DNA from 2 places in the Priestia sp. 53B2 genome. Region 1 is predicted to be linked to the other one. Evidence: riboswitches for the same ligand, from Rfam matches in the RefSeq annotation. Region 1 holds a riboswitch; the other holds the start of a gene.
What was found. Region 1 has a riboswitch for thiamine pyrophosphate ahead of thiM (hydroxyethylthiazole kinase). Riboswitches for the same ligand answer to the same signal wherever they lie in the genome.

Region 1 (7,473 bases):
GGAATTGCGGAGCAAATCATTTTAGATGATTTGAATCATCCTCTTACGAAAGCCGCCGATGAGTTTTTTAACAACGAGGAAAAGGGCAGCGACATCGAAGAGCGAATTGATGAGATGGTGAAACGACACTTGGAGTTTAACCGGGAACTTTTGCAAAAAGGCATTGATGAAGGAGAGTTTTCTCCTAAAAATGCAGAACAGCTTGCAGTAGTTTTAGAAGGGCTGTTTGTTGGAATGAGCCGCATGTCTCGAAAAACGAACACGGAAAATGCCCTGCAGCTCTACCATTCAGCAATCGATGTATTTTTAAACGGAATTATAGCAAGGTCTTCTTAAATAATCGGGGATGCTTATTGCGGTAATGAGTAATCCCTCATTATTTTGTATTTTTATAGACCGAACGTTCAGTATTTTTGAAATCAGGAGGTTTATATGTCATTATTGTTAAGAAATCGAGCGGCGATTTTGCTGCTCATGCTAAATATTTTTATTATTTTTACAGGAATCGGTCTCGTGATTCCAATTATGCCAACATATATGACGGAGCTTCATATCAACGGCAGCGTGATGGGGCTTTTAGTAGCGGTGTTTTCACTAACTCAATTTCTGTTTTCACCTTTAGCGGGGCGGTTATCAGATTCGTTAGGAAGAAAGAAAATTATTGTAGCGGGAATGATTGTTTTTGCCTTGTCTGAATGGTTCTTTGGTTCAGTGAGTACACCTCTTTTATTATTTGTATCGAGAATGTTAGGCGGAGTCGGGGCCGCGCTTATTATGCCTGCTGTTATGGCTTATACAGCGGACGTGACGTCTGCTAAAGAACGCGCTAAAGGAATGGGCTATGTGACGGCCGCAATTACAACAGGATTTATTATTGGGCCCGGTATCGGAGGCTTTTTAGCTGAATACGGCATGCGTGTACCATTTTATATGGCCGCAGTAGCAGGAGGCTTGGCTGCAGTGATTACGCTTTTTGTTTTGCCAGAGTCTCGTCCTGTACAAAATCATGCTGTTTCAAACAATGAGAATCCAAAAGAAGATCGGCTGCTACTGCAGCTTATGAATTCCTATAAAGAACCTTATTTTTTAAGTTTAATTATTGTTTTTGTGACATCGTTTGGATTATCCAATTATGAAACGATTTTTTCACTATTTGTTGATCATAAATTTAGCTTTACGCCAAAAGATATTGCGTTTGTTATTACGTTTGGCTCTATTGCGGGGGCTGTAGTGCAGGTTACGATTTTTGGCTGGATTTTAAATAAGTTTGGTGAAAAAAGAGTGATTTCGTTTTGCTTGATGATGACGGGACTTTTTATTTTACTTACGCTATTTGTGCACACGTACTGGCTTATTATTGTTGTGACGTTCATCGTCTTTCTAGCAACAGATATTTTACGTCCGGCAATCAGCACGCAAATGTCGATGATGGCACAAGACGACCAAGGATATATAGCCGGACTAAATTCTGCTTATACAAGTCTTGGGAATATTATTGGACCCGTTGTAGCAGGCTTTCTCTTTGATATAAACATTAATTATCCGTACGTATCAGCTGCACTTGTACTGCTGCTTTGTTTTCTTTTATCTTTAAGAGCAGGGAAGGACAGAAAAACAGCTGTGAGAAATCAAGCGGTTTAAGAGAAATAACCATAAGGAAAAAATGATAGAATTCTTAGGGAATAGAAGACCTCCAGTAACTTACTGGAGGTCTTTTGAGTATTCTTTTAGGAAAGGTGTAAGGTTTACAACGCCACTCAGCCTATAGAGAAGATTTATTTTATCGGCAAAACAGTGAAATGGTTGCAAATAAAAAAGGTTAATAGTAAACTTTAAACGTAACAAGAATAGTATGGGAGCTTGCGCGGGGCAGGCTGAGAGTACAGGGACGCCTGTTGACCATTTGAACCTGTTGGATAATGCCAGCGCAGGGAATGTGAGTACATACCAAAGCACTTTGCGCATGCAAGGTGCTTTTTGTCTTTTTTTTGCAGTGTTAAAACTAAATGAAAAGAGTGAGAGAATATGGATATTAGTAAAATTTCAGCTCAATTAGAAAAAGTAAGAGATACAAGTCCGCTTGTTCATAATATTACGAATGTTGTGGTAACCAATTTTACTGCAAATGGACTGCTTGCACTAGGAGCTTCACCTGTTATGGCTTATGCGAAGGAAGAAGTGGCTGACATGGCACGAATCGCCGGAGCGCTTGTCTTAAATATGGGTACACTGACGGCTCAAGAAGTAGAAGCGATGAGAATAGCAGGAAAATCAGCAAATGAAAATGGCGTGCCGGTTATTTTCGATCCTGTAGGAGCCGGAGCGACACCGTTTCGTACAGAAGTAGCAGGTCAGCTTGTAGAAGAATTAAATATTGCAGTTATTCGTGGTAACGCTGCTGAAGTTGCGAATGTAGTAGGCGAGTCATGGCTCATTAAAGGCGTTGATTCATTAGAAGGGCAAGGAGACGTCATTGAACTTGCTGAGAAAGCAGCGAACAAATTAGATACAGTGATTGTTATCACGGGTAAACAGGATGTAATCACAGATGGAAACACAACGTATACAGTAGACAACGGTCACCCGTTATTTACGAAAGTGACGGGGACTGGATGTCTGCTGACATCAATAATAGGAGCTTTCGCTGCTGTAGAAAAAGAATATGTCGAGGCAAGCGTTGCTGCTTTAAGTTTTTACGGAGTGGCAGGTGAGATCGCCGCAGCGAAAAAAGGTGAAGAAGGGCCGGGAAGCTTTCAAATTGAGCTGTTAAACCAGCTTCATCTTTTATCCGGGCAGGATATTGAATCATATGCAAGAGTACATCAACGTTAAAAGGAGCCGGAAAATGACAAACGAAGAAATCAAAAAGCTGCTGCAAGTTTATTTTATAATGGGCAGCAATAACTGTACAAAAGATCCGAGAGAAGTGTTGAAAGAAGCAATTGAAGGCGGCGTTACCGTGTTTCAATTCCGTGAAAAAGGCGAGGGTGCCTTAACAGGAGAAGCGAAATATCAGCTGGCGAAAGAACTTCAGCAAATTTGTCAGCAGCATAGCGTTCCTTTTATCGTGAATGATGATCTTGACTTAGCGATCCGCTTACAAGCAGATGGCGTTCATATTGGACAAGAAGATGAAAAAGCGCATATTGTTCGAGAGAAAATAGGAAAAGGAATTGTGGGCGTTTCTGTTCATAATATACAAGAGCTGCAGCAAGCGATAAAAGACGGAGCGGATTATGTAGGAATGGGACCTGTTTTTCCTACTTCTACAAAAAAAGATGCAAAAGCAGTGCAAGGTACAAAATTAATTGAAGAAGTACGAAACCAGAATATTGACTTTCCAATTGTAGGAATCGGTGGCATCACACCTGAAAATGCCAAACAAGTAGTAGAAGCAGGTGCAGATGGCGTTTCTATTATTACCGCGATTAGCTTAGCAGCTTCTCCAAAAGAAAAAGCAGCTCAATTGAAAGAAGCGGTAGGAAAATAAAAAAAGCGCACAGTGTGCGCTTTTTTATTATAGCTGAACAGTTTGAGGAGTTTCTTCGCCTTCATTCATGAAGCGAATTTCGTTCGGCGTAATTTCAAGAACAACATACTCAGGGTCATTTGGACCGTCAAACCATTCTTTCATGTGATCGTTCCATATACGCCCTTTTAATTGATCACCAGTACGAAGAACAGCTGTCCCAGATAATTCTAAGTATTGATCGCCATATCCTTCGCCGCTGTAGCCCAATAGTACGTGCACGTTCGGATTGGCTTCGATTTCTTCTGCCTTATGTGTATTGATATTTGTTGGTGTGTAAAGAGCGATACCATCTTCATCGCTAAAGAATGTCATATAGCGAGAGTGGGGTTTGTTGTTTACAACTGTAGCTAATGTACCTACACGATTTCCTTCTAATACTTCGTTTACTTTTTTAGCAATTTTTTGTTCATTCATTTTATCCATCTCCTTTATTACTTTTTGTGTTCCTCAATCGAAGATAAATAAAACATACATGTCTAAAAAAAAGTAAGTTAACAATAAAATAATTATGTAAACTAATAAATTGAAAAATAAAAAAAGCTAGCTACAGCTAACTAAAAAATAAGCCCGCACTGCCGTAACCCTAAGTGTCTTAAATACCCAGATCTACTAGGTGGGTGCCCTCATAGCCGGGTTTAGCGTCCCAAGAAGGGCGTGCTATCTGCAGCTAAATTTTGAGCTCCCTTTTAACACTCAAAGGTTTAAGACAACATGAGTATACGCACAGCGCAGGTATGTATAACAAATGTAAATAAGATGCCGATATATAAATGTTTTCTAATTAATCAACTTTCATCGTACAAGAAATGATTATAACGGAATAATGAATGGAACGCAAGACTTTTATTTAAAGTTTTTCTTCTCTAACATCTTGGCGGGGAAGCAGTAACAAAATAAGAAAAGGGCCCGCAACTGGAATGAAACATAAAAGAAGGTAAGGCCGGGATGCTATCCTTTCTTTTGTCATAACGGAGTAAGAAAGCCACGTTAAAACAAAAAAATCAGCGGTCATCACGCTAACAAGCTGTGACTGCATAAAAGCATCTCCATAAGCTTTTATTGAACCTATGGATAGTCCGTATACGTAACCTGCAATCGTGAGCGCTAAGCATAGTCCAATCCATAGACGAGAAGAAATGATAGCAATGAAACGTGAAGGAATACGCGAACGTGGTCGAACTTTTTGTCCTTTCCAATGATAATAGAGCAAAAGAGAAAAAGCTCCAAGCGCAAATGATAGAAGAGAAAATGGCCATCCAGGCAGTTTGTATGTATCTTTTTTACAGATCATTAACATAAACAATACTGGGAAAAGTCCTAAAAAAGAGAATACCGTAACCACGAGCGGATCTACCTGTTGAAAATTTCCTGTGATAAGATTTTTAAACAGCAAATCATTAGCGGCGCTTGCTCCCGGAGCTAGCAGCAAGGCGTATAGTACAAGCATAGCCCATACAATGATATACATATTCTCAACTCCTTTTAATTGTTTTAGTGTACAAAAACCATTTCAGTATATTTCCCTGTCTTGTGACGAAGGGAAACACTTGAAACTCTTCTTTAATTAGGTGTAATATTACACTAAAGAAATGTGCGTGTATAGAAAGAAAGGGCTGTGAAAATGAATAAACAAGAAGTGATTAAATCAGTATCGGATAAAATACGATTAATTCGTTTAGAAAGAAACTATTCACAAGACAGAATGGCTGAAGTCATCGGTATTTCCAAAAAAACATTGGTTCAAATTGAAAAAGGGCGCACGGAAGCAGGGTGGACGACCACTGTTGCAGTATGCGGTTTGTTTGGTGACAGTGAAATCCTTCAATCGGTTTTAGGAGACGTTCCTTTAGAAGTAGTAGAAATCATTGCTCATAACGGGGTATCTTCTCCAAAAGATAAAACGCTCGGAGGAAGAGTATGGTGGAAAGAAATTCAAAAAGAAGGCTCTTTTCGTCTGCAGCAAAATATGATTAGTCAGCACTATCGCATTTTAGATGACCAAGACTATCGATGGTTTAGTTCATTTGATAAAAGCGAAGCGGTAAAAAGGTTTGAAGAATTAACGAATGAATAAAAAAGAGGCCGGGACATAACAAAATCACTTCAATCTAGAGACGAACAAATGGGATAAAGGAGCTGAATCGCTTGTCACACAGCTGTTGATTTCCGTGCAAGACTTCGCTTTTCCCGCAGGAGTCTTTGCCTTGCCCTCCAATCAACCGCTAGAAGCAACCACATACACGAAACCTACGTTCACCCTATCCATAAAAAAATCCGAACGAATTTGATTCTCCATCAAGAGTCTTGATTCATCGTTCGGATTTTTCTTCCACTGCTATACTTTTGTCTCGGCCTCTACTGATTCATTAACGTACCTGATGAGGGACGACTGAACCAATTCCATAGCTCTACATCTCCAAGTGACGCATATGTGATCGACGGATCATCTTTTAATTTCAGAAGTTTTTTTGTAGGCCCTGTAATCACAACGCCGTACACACCGACGCCATGTTTTTTCACATAAGAATATCGCTGCTTTAACAACAGATCGGAATGGTCTAGCTGACGAACTTTTTGGACCGTTTCTTCATTATCGGCTAATAGTTTCATCATATTTAAAACGTTCGACTTGCTAGTAGAGTGGGTTTGATTTCCTTTGTGATCGTAAGGTAAGTCTAAAAACTCTGGAAAGCCAAATGTTGATGTTAAGTCAATTAATGGCTCATCTTTTGTGCTTGTTTTTTGTTCGTGTCCTGTATTAAGCGCATACCAAGAGGTAGAAAAATCACGGCTGTCGATGGCGTTCATTTTTTGCTGAACTTCTTTTAGCGAATACGTCTCATCAAAAGAAATAGCCACTTCGCTTACCGTGCCTTTTGGGAGATTTTCTAACGCTTTCCATGTTTCGTTTGTCCATTCCTTATACTCTTTTGCATGCTGCTTTAGTTTTTTGGGATCAGGATATACAAAAGAAAGGTTAAGGTCGTATTTGCCGCCAGAAAATTCTTTTTCTACACCGCTTGTTTTATCAAACAGCTGATGAAATGTAAACGTCCCAATGGCTTGCTCTTCACGTCCGATTTGCTTATAAGCTTCCATTTGCGACTGCATGCGGAAAAAGGACTGTGTATCAGAAGTGGTTTCACGTATATGAACGTTCGGAAAAGCAGATTCGATAGCCGCTTGATTCACGCTGTTTATGTATTCGGTTTTTGATTGATGATAATATACAATAGATAAAAAGCTGCCGATTATCCATAGCAGAACGACAGAACTAATGACAGTTGTCACATTTGAAAGGCGCTGCTTCCATTTGGCGATATAAATGGACTTTTTAACTTTTTTATTATCCAACATCGTATCGTCACTTAGTGAAGTAGCCGATGAAGTTGGCGGTAACGGTTCATCTTCGGTTAGCAAGTGCTCCAAATGAGCTGAGCATGCTTCACAATTTTCCGTATGTTCTTCAAGTGTTTCTGCTTCTTTGTCTGTCAAAGTGCCGTTTTTATATTTTTCCCATTGATGCTTCATATCTTGACAGCTCATCCGTCCTCTTCCTTTCTTTTTTTCAATTGTTGACGACCACGATACAAGTCCATTTTCACTTTTGACAGAGTATAGCCAGTCATTTCTGCAATCTCTTCATATGTGAAGCCGTGATAATCTCGTAACAGTACAATATTCTGCTTAGCCGGAGGCAAAGCAGATACATCAGAAAGCCAGCCGTCGATTTCACTTTGAATCATCACTTGTTCTTCAGCACTTGGCTGAGGAGTAAAGTGCCATTCTTCTATTTCGACAGTAGGGCGTTTTTTTTCTTTTCGATACCAGTCAATAAAGGCGTGATAAGCAATTTTGAACAGCCAAGGCTTCACTTCCTCGCCTTTATATGTTTCTAAGTGTAAAAGTGCCCGGTAAAAGGTCTCCTGCATTAAATCTTC
Region 2 (7,473 bases), on a different contig from region 1:
ACTCATTGATTCAGCACTGACCAGTCCAGGTCGCTCCCCAATCAATAGCACAAGTGCTTTTGGCTTTATGATCTCGCCTATTTCATCCATACACGCAACTCGTCCCCCTTTTACAAAAAATGAAGTCCCGATACGAAGTCCATATGACTGCAGGGAGTCGATTAGAGCTGGATACACGTCGCTTATGTTTTCTTCGATTGCCTTGGCGCTCAGTCCATCCGAGACTACTACTTGTACATCAGGCTGCTGTACGCAGTTTTTAAAAATTTCTTTCTTAGCGTTATCTGCTAATAATCTTCCTTGATCCGGCCGTTTTAAATAATGTTCTTTTGACTCCACGCGTGTATTCACAGAGAAAAGGTTAAACTCAGCTAAAATATCTTCTGAAACTGCTCCATATACAGAATCTACGGCTGCAGCATGATCCGTGCGAAAAGATAAAACGTCTTTTGTTAACGGCCTTGTTCCTGTACGGCCGACACCTATGCGGGCAGGCGTAAATTGTTTAAGTGTTTCCAGCGGATCTCGATTTGACTTTGGTATCATAGTAAGCACCTTCCTTAAATCAAATTCATAAAAATAGTTGGATCTCCAGCTCTTGATGTAAAGCATCCGTTTTCCAAAATACGCTGGTCTTCAAGCCACTTTTGAAATAACGGCGTTGGGGTACGGCCTAACACATTGCGTACGGTTGCGATATCATGATAACTAAGAGACTGGTAGTTTAGCATGCAGTCATCAGCCATGGGCACTCCTATAACAAAGTTCACTCCAGCTGTTCCCAGAAGCATACTTAAATTATCCATGTCATTTTGATCAGCATCCATGTGGTTGGTGTAACATACGTCTACTCCCATAGGCAGGCCATGCATTTTGCCCATAAAATGATCTTCTAACCCAGCTCGTAGAACTTGTTTGCTGTTATATAAATATTCAGGTCCAATAAATCCAACAACTGTATTAACTAAGAAAGGCTTGTAGTGCCGAGCTAATCCGTAGCATCTAGCTTCGAGCGTTACTTGATCAATATTATAGTGAGCTTCTGCTGACAGTTCAGAACCTTGTCCTGTTTCAAAATACCAGCGGTTTGGACCTTTTGCCGTTCCTTTTTCATGAATTAGCGCTGTCGCTTCATCAAGCATAGACAGTGAAATGCCAAATGAATCATTACCGGCTTCTGTGCCCGCTAAACTTTGAAAAATCAAGTCAGCAGATGCTCCTTTTTCGATTGCTCTCATCTGACTCGTCACATGTGATAATACACAGTTTTGAGTAGGAATTGACCATTCGTTGATTATATTTTTTGTTTCATTTAAAAGCGCGTAGATATTATCTGTTGTATCAATAACAGGGTTAATTCCGATAACCGCATCTCCAATTCCATAGCTTAACGCTTCGTATAGAGATGCTCTCATTCCTTTTAAGTTATCTGAAGGATGGTTAGGCTGGGCTCTAGAAGCCAATACTCCTTTTTGGCCGATAGTCGTTTGGCAAGTAGTTTGCACTTCTATTTTGGCAGCTCCTTGAATTAAATCTAAATTGGACATAATTTTAGTAGCTGCCGCAATCATTTCGCTGCTTAATCCTTTGCTAAGTGCAAGAAGGTCTTCTCCGCTATGCTGATCGGATAATATATATTCTCTTAAATCCCCTACTGTCCAATTTTTAATAATGTCGTAAACCGATGAATCAATCTGACTTTCGATTAATGCTGAGACGTTGTCTTCATCTGCGCTGAGCAGCGGGTAATTTCGAATATCAGCAAGTGTGATATCAGCTAGGACTTGCTTTGCTGCCATTCGTTCTTTCATTGACTCAGCGCTAACTCCTGCGAGCTGATCTCCAGAACGCTCTTCGTTTGCTTTGGCCATGATTTCTTTTAAGCTATAAAATGAAAATGTTTCTCCTAACAATCGTGTAGTTTTAAACATCGTTTCCTCCTTGTATATTTAGTAGATTATGATGAAAAAGCGAGCGTTTTAACGGAAACGGAGATCGCTTCTCCAGCTACTGGTAAACCTAGATCAATGTAATCTCCGTGTGTAAAATCAATTTGATCTAAACAAATAATTTCTAACTCTTTCCTCTGTTTAGCTAATGCTTGTCCTAAAGCTTTTGCAATATCTTGCTCGCATAGAACAACTAGGCACTTAGCTCCCTTAAAACAAGCAATAAATTCAGCGCTTATTACTTTTGCTAATTCTTGAAGCATCTTATAGCTGCAGTAAGGAAAATGAGATAAAGCAATAGCAGCGGGGGGATCTTCTGCACTGAAAATAGTTGAAGCCTGCATACATGAAGCTCGAGCTCTTTCTTGAAACAGCTGCGGATTCCATGTCTCCTCTTGCTGAACGGGTATTTCTATAATGGGAATATTTTTTAGTGGCAGCCGCTTCGACCCAATGTATACGGTTGATCCGCTAACTTCTGTATTTTGCATACCAGCCCCAATTACAGTAGCGCGCGTTGTCTCAGCGGCTTGAGATACTTGGATGGATTGAAAATGATATGCTAGAAGCGGACCAACGTCTCCGTGTATGGCCACTTCCTTCACTGTTTTTGGCTTTTGTTTCTTCATCATTGCTCCTACTCCTCCTGAAACCATGATCGTTTCAGGAGGTATAGAAGATCTTGTATGAGGAGAAACGAGCAGCGAGGAACTTTGATTCAGCGCTTTTACATAATTCACGGTTTCTTCAGCTAGTAATTGACAGATAGACGAGAGCTTTTCAAATGTTTCTTTTTCACCTTCTCGCAGTATTAAAGAATTATTTTTTAAAAATTCAGTTAAATAAGGTGAAATGTAGGTTACAAAACCGTCTGAATTCAGACGAATTAACCTTCCCCCCACATGCAGTGTAAACGTTTCTATCACTTTTCCATTTTGACATAAAGCGATGTTAGCAGTTCCTCCCCCTACATCAATATTGGCAATTACTGCATTGGTTTCAGCGGAACGTTGAATTGCTCCTGATCCTTTTGCTGCTAATATTCCTTCCAAGTCAGCGCCGGCTGTTGCAACAACAAAATCCCCAGCATGTTCGGCTAGATAGTGAACGATACTTTCTGCATTTTGCTTTCTAGCCGTTTCTCCTGTAATGATCACAGCGCCTGCCTCCACTTGATCTAAGGAGATTCCTGCATTCTTATACTCTTGTTCTAGTAGTACCGTTAATCTTTGAACATCGATTTCAACATCGTTTAGCATAGGGGTGGTATAGATAGAACTTGCATACGTTACGCGACGATCAATAATTTGACAGCCTGGCAGCGTAAACTGATTTTGTTGATTTGCTATTAACAGCTTGCTTACAATCAGTTTTGTTGTGCTTGTTCCAATATCTAAACCTATGCTCGTTATCCATTTCTGTAGCATGCTATCAATCCCTTATCTCGTTTGAATATGGTGATTATCATAAAACAATTTTTTGAATATTTCACTAACTATGTTATCAAACCTGACACACTTTGTGTAAACAAAGGTGACAAATGACAAAAAAGACTAAATCTTGGTAGATTTAGTCTTTTTGCTTATGATGAGTGTGATTTAGTTACAATCATTCTTGATGCCGATGGAATTAACAATGAAAGAATGACTAAGCAGGCTATTAGTGACCCTACCATTGAAATCCCGTTCATTGAAAAAGAATACCATAGAGCGGACATGCCCTTTGGCGCGTATGATCCCCAGAAAATAATACCCGCAATAAAGTGCCAGAAATACCGTGCGAAGCTGCCGATAACAAGGGATAAAACAATCAAAACAAAAGCTTTTGATCTGTTATTGTTAGCTAAATTTATTTTAATAGATTGCGAAAAAATACCTCCAAAACCTATAAAAGCAAAAGCCACAATATATTCAATAAACGTTTGTAGCGCTGTTAAAATATAAGCCGTTCCTGTTGCCAACTGCAGCAGCCCCCATAATAGACCAGATAGAGCTCCGCCTTTTACTCCCCAGCGAAAGCACATAATAAAAATGGGCACCATGGAGAACGAAATACTCACAGCCGTTGCAATCTTAATGGAAGGCAAAAGATCAAGTAGAAGTGCCAATGCTGCAAAAATGGCTATTTCAATTTTAGCCTGTAAAGGTAATGCTTTATTCACGTTTCTCACTCCTGTTTTTTGAATCATTCATATCAAACGGTTTACACAGGAGTAAGCAAATATATGCTACTATTTCCACATTCCTACGCTAGCGTTAACTAACAGGTTCGAAGGGTCTGAACAATTTGTTCACTCTCAGCACGGCGGCTCCCCCTGTGGTACGTTCGGATATTTATGTAGTATTATGACAACATTCATTATACCATATGTAACAAAATAGATTCGAGAGGTTTCAAAGATGTTTCTATTTTCTGAATCTATTTTTTATAATGACAATCGTTTTAGTATTTGGTATACTTCTTTTATGTCAAATGAATATAAAAAACCCTCATCCTAATCGATGAGGTAGAGGTCGCAGTTTTTAATAGTAAAGCAACGGAAATGCAGAGAACATTGAGGATGTTGCTTGAAAGGAAAAATTGCCGAAGTTTAGATCACTTCTCGGTTGATTTAAGCTGGGGCTGTCTCCGAACAGGAACAGAACTGTCACATCATGCAAGTGATGTGAAGAGCTATCTTCACGGAAGGCTGACGCGGTTTTCAGATTTAAAAGCGCGCACATATACTGCGGGCTTTTTTTATGTTATCCCGTCTCTTTCCGTACATTCGAAAGGAGTATTTATCTATGCAAGAGCAGCAAGAATTAAAACGTGGGTTGAAATCTCGCCACTTAACGATGATTTCATTAGGAGGAGCCATTGGAACAGGCTTATTCCTAGCAAGTGGTGGAGCAATTCACACAGCAGGACCAGGGGGAGCGCTTTTAGCTTACGCTATCATTGGTGTCATGGTTTACTTTTTGATGACCAGCCTGGCGGAGCTCGCAGCTTATATGCCTGAAGCTGGTTCGTTTAGTACGTATGCGTCTCGGTTTGTAGATCCATCCTTTGGTTTCGCTCTCGGCTGGAACTATTGGTATAACTGGGCTATTACGATTGCAGCTGAATTATCCGCTGGAGCCCTTATTATGAAATTTTGGTTCCCAAACTCTTCTTCTATTTTATGGAGTGCCCTGTTTTTATTAATTATGTTTGGGCTTAACTACCTTTCTGTAAAAGGATTTGGTGAATCTGAATTTTGGTTTTCGTTAATTAAAGTAGTAACGGTTATCATCTTTTTAGTTATTGGTATTATGATGATTTTTGGTATCTTTAACAATGAAGCACCAGGTTTTAAAAACTTCACGCTTGGTGATGGACCCATTCACGGTGGATTCTTTACTGTCCTAGGTATTTTTATGGCTGCTGGTTTTTCATTCCAAGGAACAGAGTTGCTTGGAGTCGCAGCTGGAGAAAGTGAAGATCCGGAAAAAACGGTTCCTCGCGCAGTTAAACAAGTCTTCTGGCGCATCTTGTTATTTTATATTTTAGCTATTTTTGTTATTGGGATGCTTATTCCATACACAGCGGATTCATTAGCAAGTGATGATGTGCGGGTAAGTCCGTTTACTCTAATATTCGAACGATCAGGTCTGGCGTTTGCAGCATCGGCTATCAATGCCGTTATTTTAACAGCCGTTTTATCTGCTGGTAACTCAGGTATGTATGCTTCTACGCGTATGCTGTGGAACTTAGCGAAAGATGGAAAAGCACCAAGGTTCTTAGCAAAAGTAAATAAACGAGGCGTTCCGGTTAATGCTTTAATCGCAACGGCACTTGTCGGTACACTTGCATTTGGTGCTTCATTTTTTGGAGACGGTGCAGTATACACGTGGTTACTTAACGCTTCTGGTATGTCTGGTTTTATTGCTTGGTTAGGAATTGCAATCAGCCACTATCGTTTTAGAAGAGCATTTGTTGCCCAAGGTCATGATTTGAGCGAACTTCCATATCACGCAAAACTTTTCCCGTTTGGTCCTATCTTTGCCTTTATTTTATGTGCTGTTGTTATTTTAGGTCAAAACTATTCGGCGTTTATGGGTGATTCGATTGACTGGTACGGTGTACTTGTTTCTTATATCGGACTTCCTTTATTCTTAATTGTTTGGTTAGGATACAAATGGACGAAAAAGTCAAAACTTATTCCGTTAAAAGAATGCCAAGTAACAGTGAAAAAATACGAATAAAAAAAGCTCTCTATTCAAAAGAATAGAGAGCTTTTTTTATGTGATCTGATCAGCAAAATGAAGAGATATATATGCGGGCTGATTTTTCATAACAAGCATATAACCTTTGAGGGGACGATTACAGTAATCAGCAGCTTCTATATAATAAATATGCTGAATTAACCTGCTTAAATGGGTTACAAAAGATGGAAGTTGATGAGTAGGAATGCTTTGAATGTAGTCTATGATTTCTTGTTTAGTTTGAAGGCCCGAATGGGTACATTCTAACAGATGAAAAAGCGGATCTGCTGCTATAGTAGATAGTTCAGAGTTGTGTTTGATTCTATTCAGCTGGATATGCAGTTCGTTTTTGGACCATCTTTTTGGAATAGCTCTTAGATGCTGATATTGAAAATGTGTATTCATGATAGCTAACACCTTTCGTATTAAAATAATAAAACGACTTATTATTTTAATAACCTTTACACATGAAACTAAAACGTTACAATGTGTAAAGGTGTCATACATCTTATAAAATAAGCTGATAAAAAAGCACATCTTGCCACTGATTAAATTTCCAGCCTACTTCTTTAAATTCTCCGCAAAATGTAAAATTAAATTGCTCATGCATTTTGACACTGATATCATTCCCTTTTGTAATCCCTGAAATGACAACGTGGTGGTTGAGTTCTTTAGCTAATTCCAAAATACACTTCATAAGCTGTTTTCCAATGCCATGCCCCTGCTGGTTTTTATCAATATAAATCGATAGCTCTACCGTTTGAATGTACGCTTCTTTATCTCGATAAGAAGAAAGCGAAGCATAGCCCGCTACTACCCCATCTTTTTCCGCAACAATAAGCGGAAAAAGTTCATTGCTAATGTGATTATCAAACCAGCTCCTTCTTTGCTCTACTGTTACAGGCGTTAAATCAAAAGTAGCAGCACTTGCTTGAACAGACTGGTTATAAATTTCAACAAGCATAGGTAAATCTTCTTCTTTAGCATAACGAATGATCATATGTACAAACTCCTTATAGTATAGAATTATCTTTATTTTACTTCTTTTAATAAACATAATCTACATAAAAAACCGATGTGCACATGCACATCAGTTATGATTTTGAGCATATTGAAAGGTTTGAAGAACTTGAAGTGTCTCTTTTGTAGAAACGACCGTTGCAAACTCCTCATGCAAAGAAGACAGTGCGAATGTATGTACATCTTCTGCAGGAAGCCTTGTTTTTCCATCGTAGGACATACAATCAAAGCAAGCTGTTGCATCGTTTACAACGTACGTCCTGTACCCTAGATTTCCA

Region 2: it holds a riboswitch for thiamine pyrophosphate, as region 1 does, so the genes downstream of both, thiT (energy-coupled thiamine transporter ThiT) here and thiM (hydroxyethylthiazole kinase) in region 1, are expected to answer to the same signal.

The regions. Positions count from the first base shown of each region.
Region 1 covers NZ_JBLZXA010000027.1:317,726-325,198, forward strand. The annotation lists gene ACN6NE_RS22090 (TetR/AcrR family transcriptional regulator) at 1-336, shown strand, start outside; gene ACN6NE_RS22095 (MFS transporter) at 433-1,641, shown strand; TPP riboswitch at 1,843-1,951, shown strand; gene thiM (hydroxyethylthiazole kinase) at 2,026-2,832, shown strand; gene thiE (thiamine phosphate synthase) at 2,846-3,490, shown strand; gene ACN6NE_RS22110 (pyridoxamine 5'-phosphate oxidase family protein) at 3,518-3,946, opposite strand; RNA gene ssrS (6S RNA) at 4,093-4,270, opposite strand; gene ACN6NE_RS22120 (hypothetical protein) at 4,380-5,000, opposite strand; gene ACN6NE_RS22125 (helix-turn-helix transcriptional regulator) at 5,154-5,606, shown strand; gene ACN6NE_RS22130 (anti sigma factor C-terminal domain-containing protein) at 5,888-7,078, opposite strand; gene ACN6NE_RS22135 (RNA polymerase sigma factor) at 7,075-7,473, opposite strand, start outside.
Region 2 covers NZ_JBLZXA010000030.1:40,094-47,566, forward strand. The annotation lists gene eutC (ethanolamine ammonia-lyase subunit EutC) at 1-546, opposite strand, end outside; gene ACN6NE_RS24785 (ethanolamine ammonia-lyase subunit EutB) at 561-1,931, opposite strand; gene ACN6NE_RS24790 (ethanolamine ammonia-lyase reactivating factor EutA) at 1,958-3,376, opposite strand; gene thiT (energy-coupled thiamine transporter ThiT) at 3,532-4,110, opposite strand; TPP riboswitch at 4,174-4,274, opposite strand; lysine riboswitch at 4,449-4,633, shown strand; gene ACN6NE_RS24800 (amino acid permease) at 4,736-6,175, shown strand; gene ACN6NE_RS24805 (hypothetical protein) at 6,212-6,580, opposite strand; gene ACN6NE_RS24810 (GNAT family N-acetyltransferase) at 6,684-7,175, opposite strand; gene ACN6NE_RS24815 (cysteine hydrolase family protein) at 7,266-7,473, opposite strand, start outside.